Regions from separate parts of the Comamonas sp. F1-6 genome, predicted to be linked through region 1. Evidence: predicted binding sites of a transcription regulator. Region 1 holds the regulator's gene; the other holds the start of a gene.
The links. The regulator NrdR, encoded in region 1, represses ribonucleotide reductase genes. The targets are predictions, from matches to a motif close to CACNANATNTNGTG.

Region 1 (7,705 bases):
TCGACAGGTGCAGCGCCGCCTGGCCGCTGGCCACGGCAATTGCGCCCACGCCGCCTTCCAGGGCCGAGACGCGTTGCTCGAGCACCGCGTTGGTGGGATTGGAGATGCGGCTGTAGACGTGGCCGGGGCGCTCCAGATTGAACAGGCTGGCCGCGTGGTCGCTGGATTCGAAGACAAAGGACGTCGTCAGATGGATGGGTACGGCACGTGCGCCGGTGGCGGGGTCGGGCTGGGCGCCTGCATGCAGGCTCAGGGTGTCAAAGCCGGGGTCAGAGTAGCCGGGCATGTTTTGTCTCCATGGCTGGTTTTGATCGACGCAATGTGTGATCGAGCACGCAATCAAATATAGATTTGGTCGGATAGACGAATGAATATGTGGAAATTCATATGTTTCGTCATTGATTTAGTTTTTCTCAATGCAAGCCATTGTGGGCTATATTTGTGCACGCACCTGCATTCTGTGCAAAGCGATGCCGCATGTGCTGACACATGCAGGACAAAAGCTGCCACAGCGTGCCAAACAGATTCGGAGAACAGCAATGAAAGTTAGTGACATCCTGCGCGTCAAAGGCAATACCCTGTACACGGTGTCGCCCGACGAAAGCCTGGCCGCGGCGGTGCAGGTGATGTCGGAGAAGGACATTGGCTCGCTGGTCGTGATGGATCACGGCGATGTGGTGGGCATGCTCACCTTCCGCGAAGTGATCCAGGGCTTTGTGAAGACCGGCGGCGTGGAGAACATCTCCGTGCGCGGCGCCATGGACGACGCGCCCATGACCTGCACCATGGAAACCGATATGGACGAGGTGCGCCGCATGATGCTGGACCGCCATGCGCGCTACATGCCCGTGATGGACAAGCGCATGCTGATGGGCGTGATCTCGCTGTACGACGTGGCCAAGGCCGTGGTGGACAGCCAGAACTTCGAGAACCGCATGCTCAAGGCCTATATCCGCGACTGGCCCGAAGGCGAGCGCCAGGGTGCCGAATAAGCCAGCTTTTGCTGCAGACCCCGCCGAGGCGGGGTTTTTCATGTCCAGCCTGATGTGCTCTGCAGGCGACGCAGCGCTGCCTTATGGCTGTCGGTCGGCTGGGCTGTGCGGACTCTGCAATACAGTTGTTGGCGACTTTGCCTTGCGCAGACCCTTGAGCAGCAGCCCCACAAAGCACAGCAAGGCGACACCCAGGCCCACCATCATGCCGATCACGGCCTTGCCGTAGCCGCAGGCATACTGGCCCGCGCAGCGCGACGGTGCAAATTCGAAGAACAGCAGACCGCCGACGCCGCCGATCACTACGGACGCAGGCATACTGGCCCGCGCAGCGCGACGGTGCAAATTCGAAGAACAGCAGACCGCCGACGCCGCCGATCACTACGGACACCAGGGCCGAGGCCAGAATAAACGCAAGTTTGAGCATGGTGAAAAGACTTTAGGCAGGACAGTGTGCAGCCGTCAATCATCACTTCAACGATAATCGGCAGCCTATGAGCGGCAATACCTTCGGCACAATTTTCACGGTCACCAATTTCGGTGAGTCCCACGGCCCGGCCATTGGCTGTGTGATTGACGGCTGCCCTCCGGGCATGGCCTTGAGCGAGGCGGACATCCAGCATGATCTGGATCGACGTCGCCCCGGCACCAGCAAGTTCGTCACCCAGCGCAACGAGCCCGATGCCGTGGAGATTCTCTCCGGCGTCTACGAAGGCAAGACCACGGGCACGCCGATTGCGCTGCTGATCCGCAACACCGATCAGCGCAGCAAGGATTACTCCAATATCGCGCAGAGCTTTCGTCCCGGTCATGCCGACTATGCCTATTTCCAGAAGTACGGCATCCGTGATCCGCGCGGCGGCGGTCGCTCCTCGGCACGCCTGACAGCGCCCACGGTGGCAGCGGGTGCCGTGGCCAAGAAATGGCTCAAGGAAAAGTTCGGCACCGAGTTCCGCGCCTGCATGACCCAGATAGGCGAGCTGTCCATAGGTTTCGAGAGCTGGGAGCATGTGCCGCACAATCCCTTTTTCGCGCCTGTGGCCGATGTGAGCCGCTTCGAGGAATACATGGAGCAGCTGCGCAAGAGCGGCGATTCCTGCGGCGCGGCGCTGCGTGTGAACGCCAGCAATATGCCGGTCGGCCTGGGCCAGCCCCTGTATGACCGCCTGGACGCCGACATCGCCTACGCCATGATGGGTCTGAACGCCGTCAAGGCCGTGGAGATCGGCGCAGGCTTTGACAGCGTGGCCCAGCGTGGCACCACGCATGGCGATTCGCTGAGCCCCGAGGGTTTCCGCAGCAATAACGCGGGCGGCATCGTGGGCGGCATCAGCACCGGCCAGGATCTGGAAGTGCGTATCGGCATCAAGCCCACCAGCTCCATCATCACGCCGCGTGAGTCCATTGATGTGCACGGCCAGAGCACCGAAGTCATCACCAAGGGGCGCCACGACCCCTGCGTGGGTATCCGCGCTGCGCCGATTGCCGAGGCGCTGCTGGCGCTGGTGGTGATGGACCATGCGCTGCGTCACCGTGCGCAGAATGCCGATGTGGATTCTGGCCTGGCTCCGATTCCTGCCTCGGCCAGCTGACATCACCCAGACCTTTTTGTGCGTTAAAACCTCTGACTCAGGAGAGTCTGATGGTTGCAACTGACAAAAAACCGGATCAACGCCAGTCTCGCGCCCTGTCGCCAGGCTGGCGTTGTGCTTTTCGCAAGGTCTCCGCTCCTCTCTGCGCTACGCTGCTCGCATTGGGCTTGAGCGCATGCAGCGGTGGTGTGACAAGGCCTGCCAGCATGGAGATCACCGTGCTGGGCTTCAATGACCTGCACGGCCATCTGGAGCCGCCCAGACTGGCCGTGACGGCCCAGAACGCGCAGGGACAGAACGTTGCCGTGCCCGCCGGCGGCGTGGCCTATATGGCCCGGGCCATCGCCCAGCGTCGCCAGGCCAGCCGCCATGTGGCGCTGGTCACAGCCGGGGACATGATAGGGGCCTCGCCCATGGTCTCTGCACTGTTTCTCGATGAGCCGACGATAGAAGTTCTCAACCTCATGCGGGTGGACTTTGCGGCCACCGGCAATCACGAATACGACCAGGGCGTGGCCGAGCTGCTGCGCATGCAGCATGGGGGCTGCGAGAAGTTCACCAGCAAGCAGCCATGCCAGATCAGCCAGCCCTTCAAGGGAGCGGAGTTCCCGTTTCTCGCGGCCAATACGCTGCGTGAAGACGGCCGGCCGCTGTTTCCGGCGACCGGGCTGAAGTTCTTCGAGCAAGACGGTCTGCGCATAGGCGTGGGCTTCATCGGCATGACACTCAGGAACACGCCGCATATGGTGCGCCCCCGCGGGGTCGAGGGGCTGACGTTTGCCGACGAGGCGCAGACAGCGAATGCGCTGATCCCGCAGCTGAGGGCGCAGGGCGCCGATGTGATCGTGGTGCTGATCCATGAGGGAGGGGCCACCACTTCGGGCCTGCAGGACGATAGCTGCCAAGGGCTGTCTGGCGCCATCGTGCCGATTCTGGAGCAGCTCTCTGGCGAGGTCGATGTGGTGATCTCCGGTCATACCCACCGCTCCTATGTGTGCGATTACGCCAGGGTGAATGCCCGCAAGCCGTTCTTGCTGACCAGCGCGGGTCAGTACGGCACGCTGCTGACCGAAATCCGGCTCACGGTGGATGCGCGCACCGCCCGCGTGAGCCGCAAATCGGCGCACCAGCATATCGTGCAGGGTGAGGCCTATCGCAGCCCTGCCGGTCTGGTGAGCCTGCAGCCCGAATTCCCCGTCTTTGACGCAGATGCCCCCGTTGCGACGCTGGTGGCGCGCTACAAGGCTGCGGCGCGGCCGCTGGCCGAGGCCGTTGCAGGGCAGCTGGCCGGGCCTGTCAGCCGCGTGCCGCAAGCCAATGGCGAAAGCGTGATGGGGCGCATCGTGGCCGACGCCATACTTGCGGCCACGCGCGATGTCGCCGCGGGCGGGGCACAGCTGGCCTTTGTGAACCCCGGCGGTGTGCGCGCCGACCTGCTGCCCGCGGCCGACGGCAGCGTGACTTATGGACAGTTGTTCAGCGTTCAGCCGTTCGGCAATACGCTGATGGTGATGAGTCTGACGGGCGAGCAGATTCGCCAGGCGCTGGAGCAGCAATTCGACAGCGGCAGCAACACCGTGAATGCGCCACGCATCCTGCAGGTCTCCGAGGGCTTCAGCTACCGCTTTGACCGTCGCCTGCCCGCGGGCCGGCGCGTGAGCGAGCTGCGCCTCAACGGCCGGTTGCTCAAGATGTCACAGCGCTACCGCGTGGGACTGCAGAGCTACCTGGGCAGTGGCGGCGACAATTTCAGCATTTTCACGCAAGGCATCGACGTGGTGGGCGGCATGCTGGATCTGGATGCACTGGCGGAGCATGTACACGAACAAAGCCGCAGCGGGCCGATGGCGCTACCTTTGAAGGAGCGTGTTACGCGTGTTCATTAAGGAGATCAGATAAAAACTTGTCTGATTTCCTTTTAGATCAGGCGCTAGATGCTCATTAGTTCATAGCTTATGCCTGCCATCAAGCGCGTAAAACAAAAGCCACCCAAGGGTGGCTTTTGGCATGGCAAGGCACGACGGTCAGGGCTAGGGCTTTTTGGCGGCCTTGGCCTTGGGGCTGCGAACCTCATCCATGATGTTCTTGAAGTCGTCCACATCCTCGAAGCTGCGGTAGACGCTGGCAAAGCGGATATAGCCGACCTTGTCCAAGCCCTTGAGTTCATCCATCACCAACTCGCCGAGGCGGCTGGAATCGATTTCACGTTGGCCCAGATTGAGCAGCCTGTCCTCAATGCGCTCTATGGCGGCATCTATGAGTTCGGTGCTCACGGGACGCTTGCGCAGCGCGATCTGAAAAGAGCCTTGCAGCTTGGCGCGCTCGTATTCGATACGGCGGCCGTCTCTCTTGACCACGGTGGGAAAGCTGACCTCGGGGCGCTCGTAGGTCGTGAAGCGCTTGTCGCAGCCCCCGCAGCGGCGGCGGCGGCGGATGAAGCCCCCGTCCTCGGACTCGCGGGTCTCAACAACCTGCGTGTCCGGATGGTTGCAGAAGGGGCACTTCATGACAGATCAGCGCAGCTGGAATTACTTGCTGTAGACAGGGAACTTGGCGGTCAGCTCGGCCACCTTGGCGCGCACGGCAGCCAGATTGGCTTCGTCTTCGGGCTTGTCCAGCACATCGGCCACCAGATTGGCGGTGATGCGGGCTTCTTCCTCGCCGAAACCACGGGTGGTCATGGCGGGCGTGCCGATACGGATGCCGCTGGTCACGAAAGGCTTTTCGGGGTCATTGGGGATGGCGTTCTTGTTCACGGTGATGTGAGCCAGACCCAGGGCCGCTTCGGCAGCCTTGCCGGTAATGCCCTTGGCGCGCAGGTCCACCAGCATCACGTGGCTTTCGGTGCGGCCGGAGACGATGCGCAGACCGCGCTCGGTCAGCGTTTCGGCAAACACCTTGGCATTCTTCACGACCTGTTCCTGGTAGGCCTTGAACTCGGGAGTCAGGGCTTCCTTGAATGCCACGGCCTTGCCGGCGATGACATGCATCAGGGGGCCGCCTTGCAGGCCGGGGAAGATGGCGCTGTTGATGGCCTTCTCGTGCTCGGCCTTCATCAGGATCACGCCGCCACGGGGGCCACGCAGGCTCTTGTGGGTGGTGGTGGTGACCACGTCGGCATGGGGCACGGGGTTGGGGTACACGCCTGCGGCAATCAGGCCGGCATAGTGGGCCATGTCCACCCAGAAGATGGCGCCGACTTCCTTGGCGATCTTGGCGAAGCGCTCGAAGTCGATGCGCAGGGCATAGGCGGAAGCGCCAGCCACGATGATGCGGGGCTTGTGCTCGCGGGCCAGCTCTTCGAGCTTGTCGTAGTCGATGGCTTCGTCGGCATTCAGACCGTAGGAGACGGCCTTGAACCATTTGCCGGACATGTTCAGCGCCATGCCGTGGGTCAGGTGACCGCCTTCGGCCAGGCTCATGCCCAGAATGGTGTCGCCTGGCTTGGCGAAAGCCATCAGCACAGCCTGGTTGGCCTGAGAGCCGGAATTGGGTTGCACGTTGGCGGCTTCGGCGCCAAAGATCTGCTTGATGCGGTCAATGGCCAGCTGTTCGACCACGTCCACATGCTCGCAGCCACCGTAGTAGCGCTTGCCGGGATAGCCTTCGGCGTACTTGTTGGTCAGCTGGGAGCCCTGGGCTTCCATCACTGCGGGCGAGCAGTAGTTCTCGCTGGCGATCAGCTCGATGTGCTCTTGCTGGCGATGGTTTTCAGCTTCAATAGCTGCAAACAGTTCGGGGTCGACTTTCGCGACGGTATCGGTGCGTTGAAACATGGCAGTCCTGTGAACTTAGAAATTCCCTTGAGGCCAAGGGCTGCCCAGGCGAACGGCTGAAACGCTTGCAGGTTGCAGTCGCTGCGACCCTGGGCGGTACGCTCCCCGGTGGTTCACAGACCTTGCAGTCTGCCGGATTCCACGTCAGCGGCAGAAAATTCTGCGCCTATCGCCAGTTGCGTACACCCGCTAGTGTAGCTGAGCTGGCATGGCTGAAGAACCTATGCCCGTTTTTCCCGCAGGACCTGGCCGGGGCATAAAAAAAGCTGGCCGGAGCCAGCTTGAGAAATGCAGGGGTCTGTCGCTTAGAGGTTGGAGTTGGCCAGTGCCACTTGCTGAGCGTGAGAGACCTTGGTGGCTTCGTCGGACTTGGCCGTCATCAGCGGGCTGGCCTGCAGGCCCACGCCCTGGCGCAGACGCTGGTGTTCGGCAAGCACCTTGGCCGCATAGCCGCCGTCCGAAGGAAGATTGGCTGCACCCACGTAATAGCGCAGGCCACCCTCGATGGAGCCGGCACGGGCAATGCATTCCTTGAGCACCTTGACGCCGACCTTGAGATTGGTCACTGGGTCGAAGGCAGCGTGCTGGCCGCCAAAGCTTTCGTACTTGTCGGTGTGCACGGAAGTCATCACCTGCATCAGGCCCTGGGCACCGACCGAGCTTTGGGCAAACGGGTTGAAGCTCGATTCAATGGCCATGATGGCCAGAATCAGCGTCGGATCCAGCTTGTTGGCTTTGCCCTGGACATAGGCTTCGCTGACCAGGGCGGCAATCGGCTCGGGCGCCACCCGGTATTTTTTGCTGAGCCAATAGGCTACAGCCGCCTGCTCCTTGGGCAGGTTCTTGGGGTTGACGGCCGTGGCGCGGTCGCTGGCGACGACGATGTTGGCGGAAGCAGGGGCTTCCTCCACTTCGGCGGCAGCCATCACGGTGCTGGCGGGCAGGCGTGTGTCGAGCCACTCGCGCAGCTCGGTTGCACCGGCCAGACGCAGGTCCGGACGAGAGATCAGAATCAGGGCCGAAATGGCCACGGCCAAGCCCAGCAGGGCGAAACCGTTGTGAGTAAGAGCAAGAAAACCGTGGGCCGTCTTATGGCCCAACGTTCGCGCAGAGGCGATTAATTTTCCTGACGCTGGCATAGCTTGTCCTTTCTTGGCTATCGCCCGAGGCCGCACCGGATCAATCTCGCGGTGCAACCAGGACAACTGGCCGATGAGGTTTGCTGCGGGCCGATTAAAAGCGCCCCTTGGGGCGCCGATCGGTCTGCTCAGTCGTGAGGCAGCGGAAACAAAAAACGCTCATTTCGAGCGCTGGCGGATTCTAGAAGCGCCCTAAATATTCAGTC
Region 2 (7,705 bases), on a different contig from region 1:
CGGTAGGTGCCCAGCACGATGTTGTTGGCGGCCAGCGAGTCGGCCGTCACAAAGAAGCCCAGATTGCGCTTGACGATGCGGCGCTCGTCTTCGGTCAGGCCGTTGGGGTCCTTCCACAGCGCGATGTCGCGCGTCATGTTCACTTCCTGCGGCATCCAGTGGTTGGCGCAGGTGGCCAGATACTTTTCCCAGGCCCACTTGTACTTGAAGGGGACCAGCTGGTTCACGTCGGTCTTGGCGTTGATGATGCGCTTGTCGGCGGCATTCACGCGCTTGTGGGTGCTGGTGGACGCGCCGGCTTCTGCGCTGGTGGCGGAAGGGGCAAAGGTGTCGTCGTCAAAGCTCAGCATATTTATTCCTTGAGGGGGGAAAAGGCTGGGTGCAATGCAATCGACATCCAGCTTTTCAATCATTTATTGATGGAGTGGCGCCACTCAAATACTGGCGCACTCTAAAGCGAGAGACACCGAGGAAGCGCCGCCGCGCACCGAGGGTGTCGTCCCCCTCCGGCGCTCAGCGCCAGAGAGGGGGAAGGCGCGGGGCCGCCTAGGCCAAGCGCCTCAGGGGGAGCCAGCCAGTTATTGGCAAGCCTCGCAGCCTGGATCGTCGATCGCGCAGAACTTGATGTCCGTGGCGGGTGCCTGGGCACGGGCAGCGGCGGCAGCGGCTTCCAGTGCGCTCACCGCAGGCTTGGCCGCAGGGGCCGCCGAAGCGGCAGGAGCGCCGGAGGACACGGCGTTCAGCACACGGCTTTGCACGGTGGACTTCTCGATATTGGTCGCGCTGGTGGTACGCAGGTAGTAGGTGGTCTTCAGACCGCGCAGCCAGGCCAGCATGTAGGTGTCGTGCAGCTTCTTGCCCGATGCACCGGCCATGTAGATGTTCAGGCTCTGGGCCTGGTCGATCCACTTCTGGCGGCGCGAGGCGGCTTCCACCAGCCATTCGGGCGAGACTTCGAACGCGGTGGCGTAGAGGTTCTTGATCTCTTGCGGCACGCGGTCGATGGCGCGCAGCGAGCCGTCGAAATGCTTGAGGTCCATGACCATCACGTCGTCCCACAGGCCCAAGCGCTTGAGGTCGCGCACCAGGTACTGGTTGATGACGGTGAATTCGCCAGACAGATTGGACTTCACGGACAGGTTGCCGAACGAAGGCTCGATCGAGGCATCCACACCCACGATGTTGGAGATGGTGGCGGTGGGCGCAATGGCCACGCAGTTGGAGTTGCGCATGCCGTCCTGGGCGATCTTGGCGCGCAGGGCATCCCAGTCCAGCTTGGCGGAGCGGTCCACTTCCACATAGCCGCCGCGGGCCTTTTCCAGTAGCTTCAGGGTGTCGGGAGGCAGGATGCCCTGATCCCACAGCGATCCCTTGAAGGTGGAGTAGGTGCCGCGTTCCTTGGACAGCTCGGTCGACGCCCAGTAAGCGTAGTAGCAGATGGCTTCCATGGCTTCGTCGGCGAACTCGACGGCGCCCTGGCTGGCGTAGGCGGTGCGCATTTCATACAGCGCGTCCTGGAAACCCATCAGGCCCATGCCCACGGGGCGGTGGCGCAGATTGGAGTCCTTGGCCTTTTGCACGGCGTAGTAGTTGATGTCGATCACGTTGTCCAGCATGCGCATGGCCGTGTTCACGGTCTTGCGCAGCTTGTCGTGGTCGATCTTGCCGTCCTTGATGTGCTGGACCAGGTTCACGGAACCCAGGTTGCAGACCGCAGTTTCGGTGTCGCTGGTGTTGAGCGTGATCTCGGTGCACAAATTGGACGAGTGCACCACACCCACGTGCTGCTGGGGCGAGCGGATGTTGCAGGGGTCCTTGAAGGTGATCCAGGGATGGCCGGTCTCGAACAGCATCGAGAGCATCTTGCGCCACAGGTCCACGGCAGGCACGCGCTTGAACAGCTTGAGCTCGCCGCTGTCGGTCTTGGCTTCATAGGCGGTGTAGGCCTTCTCGAAGGCTTCGCCGTACAGATCGTGCAGATCGGGAGCGTCGGCGGGCGAGAACAGGGTCCACTGGCCTTTTTCCATCACGCGCTTCATGAACAGGTCGGGAATCCAGTTCGCCGTGTTCATGTCGTGGGTGCGGCGGCGGTCGTCGCCGGTGTTCTTGCGCAGCTCCAGGAATTCTTCGATGTCCAGGTGCCAGGATTCCAGATAGGTGCAGACTGCGCCCTTGCGCTTGCCGCCCTGGTTCACGGCGACGGCCGTGTCGTTGACCACCTTGAGGAAGGGAACCACGCCTTGCGATTCGCCGTTGGTGCCCTTGATGCGCGAGCCCAGGGCACGCACACGGGTCCAGTCATTGCCTAGGCCGCCGGCAAACTTGGACAGCAGAGCGTTTTCCTTGATGGATTCGTAGATGCCGTCCAGGTCGTCGGGCACGGTGGTCAGGTAGCAGGACGACAGTTGCGAGCGCAGCGTGCCGCTGTTGAACAGCGTCGGGGTGGACGACATGAAGTCGAAGGACGACAGCAGCTCGTAGAACTCGATGGCACGTGCATTGCGGTCGGGCTCGTTCAGCGCCAGGCCCATGGCCACGCGCATGAAGAAGGACTGGGGCAGCTCGATGCGGGTCTTGCGCACGTGCAGGAAGTAGCGGTCGTACAGGGTCTGCAGACCGAGGTAGTCGAACTGTTCGTCGCGCTCGGCCTTCAGGGCCTTGGCCAGACGGGGCAGGTCGTAGCTCAGCAGCTCGGGGTTGAGCAGCTCGTTGTCCACGCCCTTTTGCACAAAGCCGGGGAAGTAGTCGGCATAGGCGGCCTGCATTTCTGCGGGCTGCACGTCGCGGCCCATGACTTCGCGCACGATGGTGTGCAGCAGCAGGCGGGCGGTGACGTAGGTGTAGTCGGGGTCTTTTTCAATCAGCGTACGGGCGGCCAGGATGGACGCCTTGTAGACCTCGGCCAGAGGCACGCCGTCGTACAGATTGCGCAGGGTCTCGGCCACGATGGGCGCGGACTGGATGTCGGCATTCAGATTGCGGCAGGAAGCGACGATCAGAGCCTCCAGGCGCTCCTGGTCCAGGGGCACGCGCTGGCCGTTGTCGGTCACATGCAGCACGGGCTTGGCGGCGGCAGCGGCGGCCACTTCGGCGGCCTTCTTCTGCTCGGCACGTTCCTGGTTGCGGCGCTCGCGGTACAGCACATAGGCGCGGGCCACGTCCTGGTGGCCGGCGCGCATCAGGCCCAGCTCGACCTGGTCCTGCACATCTTCAATATGGAAGGTGCCGCCATCGGGACGCGAGCGCACCAGTGCGCGCACCACGCCTTCGGTCAGTTCGTTGACGGTGTCGCGCACGCTGGCAGACGCCGCGCCCTGCGCGCCGCGCACAGCCAGGAAAGCCTTGGTCAGGGCCACGGCAATCTTCTGGGGCGCGAAAGCCACCACATCGCCGCTGCGGCGGATGATCTGATAGCTGTCATTGGGGGAGGAAGAATTGGCTGCGCCGGCAGGCGCGGCAGAAGGCAGTGAGTTCAACGCTTCTTGCATAAGTTCCTCTGAGTCAGTATGTGGATAGGCAGACAAAGGCCTGCACTGTGGGCAGGCCATCAAAAACACGATTCGGCGCCTCGGTTTACACATGGTTTGCACAGGGTGTGCACAACTTGTAAACACTAGATATGGGGTCTGAGGCTCTTCAAAACACTACCGGTAGTGTATCTCGCTTAAATCCGAGCGACCTGATGAAACTACTGAATCTGGCATTTCAAGCGCCGCTTGACAGCCGCAAAAATGACTTCATCCCGCATGAATAAAGGCCTGTGGCGCGGTTGCGCGCGGCGGCAGATCGGGCCGGAAATATGTAAAAAATTTGCGTGTTTGATGCAGGCGACAGTTGTTGCGCGCGCGCCATTGACATGCCGTTTCGACGCCCCGCAACGATGGATGATTGGGATTCTCAAAATGAGGAGCACATGGCGCCTGCGAATAAAAGATTTCAGCTGCGAATATGTATGAAATCGAGTGCTGAAAGGCGGTAGGTGCTATGAAAATTTCAGGCTGCGCCTGAGGCTGCAGGATTGGGGGGGAATTCCCAGCTGCGCGTGCCGTCTGTGCTGGCCAGCTGCTGCTGCAGCCGCTGCCAGTCGAAACCGGGTCCGGGGTCCTGCTTGCGCCCAGGCGCGATGTGCTCGTGTCCGGCGATGTAGCGCACCGGATAGTGCGCCGCGATAGCCATGCAAAGCTGCTGCAGGGCCTGGTACTGCGGAGCTTCAAAGCTCAGGCCTTCCAGGCCTTCGAGTTCGATGCCGATGGAGTCGTCGTTGCAGCGCTCGCGCCCGCGCCACTGACTGACACCGGCATGCCAGGCGCGGTCGTCGCAGCTGACGAACTGCCAGATCTCGCCCTGACGCGTGATAAAGAAATGTGACGAGACTTCGAGGCCGCGAATGCCCTGGTAATAGGGGTGGGCGTCCCAGTCCAGCTGATTGGTGAACAGTTGCTGCACCGCGCCTGTGCCGTACTGGCCCGGAGGCAGGCTGATGGAGTGGATGACGACGAGATCGATCTGCGCATCCTCGGGGCGAGGGCCGAAATTGGGAGATCTCAGCTGACGCGCCGCACCATACCAGCCGGCCTGCCAGGGCTGGGTCAGGGAGGAGGAAAGGGGCGTGGAATCAGACATTGTCGCTCTGGTGTTTGCTGCCTTCGGCCGGCAGGTCTATGCCCAGACGGTCGATGCGGTAGCGAATCTGGCGCAGGCTGATGCCCAGTCTGGCCGCCGTGGCTGTGCGGTTGAAGCCGTTGTCCTGCAGCGCTCTGACCAGGATGCTGCGCTCCTGCTCATCAAGCCAGCCTTGCAGATCCTCCGGCAGCATGGCCGGACTGCCTGCGTGCTGAGTTTGCGGCGGCGGTGCGCTCGATGCCCAAGCGCCCGAGGAGGCCGCTACCGCCACACCAGCGCACTCGGCCGGCACGCCGGATTCGGGCAGACGCAGCGGGCCTTCCTCGCCCAGTGCAATGGCGCGGTGCAGCACGTTCTCCAGCTCGCGCACATTGCCAGGCAGCGGGAGCCGGGCTATCTGGCTCAGGCTGATGTCGTCCAGCTCCGGCGTAGCCAGTCCGGATTCGCGGGCCAGCTTTTGCAGCAAAGCCTGGCATAGCTGGCCCAGGTCTTCACGGCGCTCGCGCAGCGCGGGCAGCTCGATTTCGATGACGTTGAGGCGGTAGAACAGGTCCTGGCGGAAATTGCCTGCCTGCACTTCCGCTCCCAGATCGCGGTGGGTGGCGCTGACGATGCGCACATCGACGGCTTCTTCCTGGGTGCTGCCCAGTGGACGAATCTTGCGCTCCTGAATGGCGCGCAGCAGCTTGGCCTGCATGGCCAGGGGCAGGTCGCCGATTTCATCGAGAAACAAGGTGCCGCCCTGTGCGGCCTGGAAGTAGCCGGGCCTGTCCTGCGTGGCACCGGTGTAGGAGCCCTTGCGGGCACCGAAGAACTCGGCTTCGAGCAGGCTTTCCGGGATGGCGCCGCAGTTGACCGCGACCATGGGGCCGCCGGCCCGCTGGCTGCAGCCGTGGAGGGCGCGTGCCACCAGTTCCTTGCCCGTGCCGGATTCACCGTGGATCAGCACGGGAGCCATGCCTTTGGCGACCTTGGCAATGCGCTGCTTGACCAGTTGCATGGCCTGAGACCTGCCAACCAGAGCCTCCAGGGCGCCAGCTGGCGTTCCCGCACCAGTGCCGCTGGCGGCCGAGCTGTCGCTGGTCTGCGGGTTGCCGGGCTTGGGCACCGCGCCAATGCCTTGCACGGCCGAGGCCACGACCTGACGGAACTGGCGCAGGTCCACGGGCTTGGTCAGATAGTCGAACGCACCCGCGCGCAGGGCCTCGACGGCGTTTTCGGCAGAGCCGTAGGCCGTCATGACGATGCAGCGCTCGCTGCGCGACTGATCGCGCAGCTGCAGCAGCAGCTCCATGCCGATCCCGTCGGGCAGGCGCATATCGGTAATCAAGACATCGAAATTGCGGCCTTGCAACTGAGTCATGCCTTCCTGGACCGAGCCCGCGGTTTCCACGCGGTAGCCTTCCCGCAGCAAGGTCAGCTCGTAGAGCGTGCGCAGATCCGGTTCATCATCGACCACGAGAATGCTGGCCGCTGCGGATGAGTGAGGCGATGATGTCACTGGGCTTACACCATGATCGAGTCAAACAGGGAGTGGCTCGCGAGGGATGAAGGGCCGCTGCGCAGAGTCACGATAAAGGCATTGCCGTTCACCTCGCCTTGCGGTGTGCTGCGAGCCAGGCGTTGATAGCTGATGGAGGCATCGTAGCGCTGGCACAGTTCACGGCATATATAGAGTCCGAGGCCGCTGGAGCGGCTTTGGGAGGAGAAGAACGGCTCGAACAGATGGCGCTCGACGCTGGACTCCAGCGGTGCCCCATCACTCCAGACCATGAACCAGCAGGTGTCGTCCTGCGGTGCGAGACCCTGGATCTGACCGTTCAAGGGGCCGTGGCCGCTGATCAACTGCAGGCCCGCCTCATTGCCGGCATGGCTGCGGTGGCGCTGGGCATTGTCCAGCAAGTTGATCAGCACGCGGCGCAGATGCTCTTCATCGAACAAGATGTGGCGGGCCGTTGCATTGAGCCGCAGCAGAAGCTGGCGCGGCGGAGCGGCCTGTATGCGCCATTCATGGCTGATCTGGGCCAGCAGGGTGTCCAGCGGCAGCGACTGGCCCTGATGGGTTTCTGCGCCCTGCTGCACGCGTGCCAGGTTGAGGATTTCTTCGGCGATGCGGGCCAGTCGGTCGGCGTTCTGCCCCACGATCCGGCATAGCTGTTGGGGGCCGGGCTGGCTCGCCAGGTCTTCGGCCAGCAGCGCATTGGCCTGAGTGATGGCGGCCAGCGGGTTGCGTATTTCATGGGCCACGGCAGCCGACATACGGCCCATGGAGGCCAGCTTTTCTGTGCGCAGCTGCGCTTCCATTTCGCGCAGGTCGTGAAGAAACATGACGCAAAGCGAATGGCTGGCTTGCGCCTGCGGACCCTCGTCCAGATAGGGCGCCGAAACTTCGGTGATGCGTGTGCGCACATGCATGCCCGTGGCGCCGTGTCGTTCATGGGCCTGCAGGTGAATCGTGGCGGACAGCGGGCGGGCATGGGCAAAGCTGGCTTGTGTTGAATGCGCCAGCGGCTCCCACCAGCTGTGGGCCTGCAGGGAAAAAGGCTGGGGGTGATCTATGGGCAGGCCCAGCAGCTGCAAGGCAGCTGGGTTGGCCTGCAGAACCAGCAAGCTCGAGTCGACCACCAGCACGCCGTCGGAGAAGTGGTTGATCACCAGGCTGTTGACCTGCTCCTGGGTCTGGGTGCGCAAGCGGTTGAACAGGGCCTGGGAACGCTCGCGCCGGACACGCTTGGCCAGCTCGTGCGTGAGATAGGCCACGCAGAAATAGCCGGCGCAGGAAAAAGCCGTCTGGTAGTAAGACTGGGCGCCGTCGTTGAGCCCGCCATGGTATTGCCAGAAGGTATAGGCCAGCGTCAGCAGCGTGATGCTGGCCGTGGTGCCAAAGGCCAGCATCAGTCCGCCCAGCGCCGAGGAGATCAGGACGGGAATGGCCAGCAGCGCGGTGTAGTTGAGCGAGCCGACCTGAAAGATCTGCAGCAGAAAGATCACCGCAATGTCGACGCCGATCACGGGCAGCCATTGCAGGGCTGCGCGAGGCGCCGGCAAATGACGTCCGGCAGCCAGGCGCAGCACGACGGTC

Region 2: a site for NrdR is predicted at 3,612-3,625, ahead of AAIL66_RS21730 (ribonucleoside-diphosphate reductase subunit alpha). Genes of this name have one in related genera too.

Annotation. Positions count from the first base shown of each region.
Region 1 is NZ_JBCPWN010000034.1:15,146-22,850, forward strand. Features, by position in the region: gene AAIL66_RS22900 (O-acetylhomoserine aminocarboxypropyltransferase) at 1-286, opposite strand, end outside; gene AAIL66_RS22905 (CBS domain-containing protein) at 540-992, shown strand; gene AAIL66_RS22910 (hypothetical protein) at 1,074-1,310, opposite strand; gene aroC (chorismate synthase) at 1,487-2,584, shown strand; gene AAIL66_RS22920 (bifunctional metallophosphatase/5'-nucleotidase) at 2,635-4,470, shown strand; gene nrdR (transcriptional regulator NrdR) at 4,615-5,091, opposite strand; gene glyA (serine hydroxymethyltransferase) at 5,113-6,360, opposite strand; ZMP/ZTP riboswitch at 6,396-6,550, opposite strand; gene AAIL66_RS22935 (lytic transglycosylase domain-containing protein) at 6,666-7,499, opposite strand.
Region 2 is NZ_JBCPWN010000029.1:1,516-9,220, forward strand. Features, by position in the region: gene AAIL66_RS21725 (ribonucleotide-diphosphate reductase subunit beta) at 1-350, opposite strand, end outside; gene AAIL66_RS21730 (ribonucleoside-diphosphate reductase subunit alpha) at 579-3,488, opposite strand; gene ampD (1,6-anhydro-N-acetylmuramyl-L-alanine amidase AmpD) at 3,994-4,623, opposite strand; gene AAIL66_RS21740 (sigma-54 dependent transcriptional regulator) at 4,616-6,082, opposite strand; gene AAIL66_RS21745 (ATP-binding protein) at 6,130-7,705, opposite strand, start outside.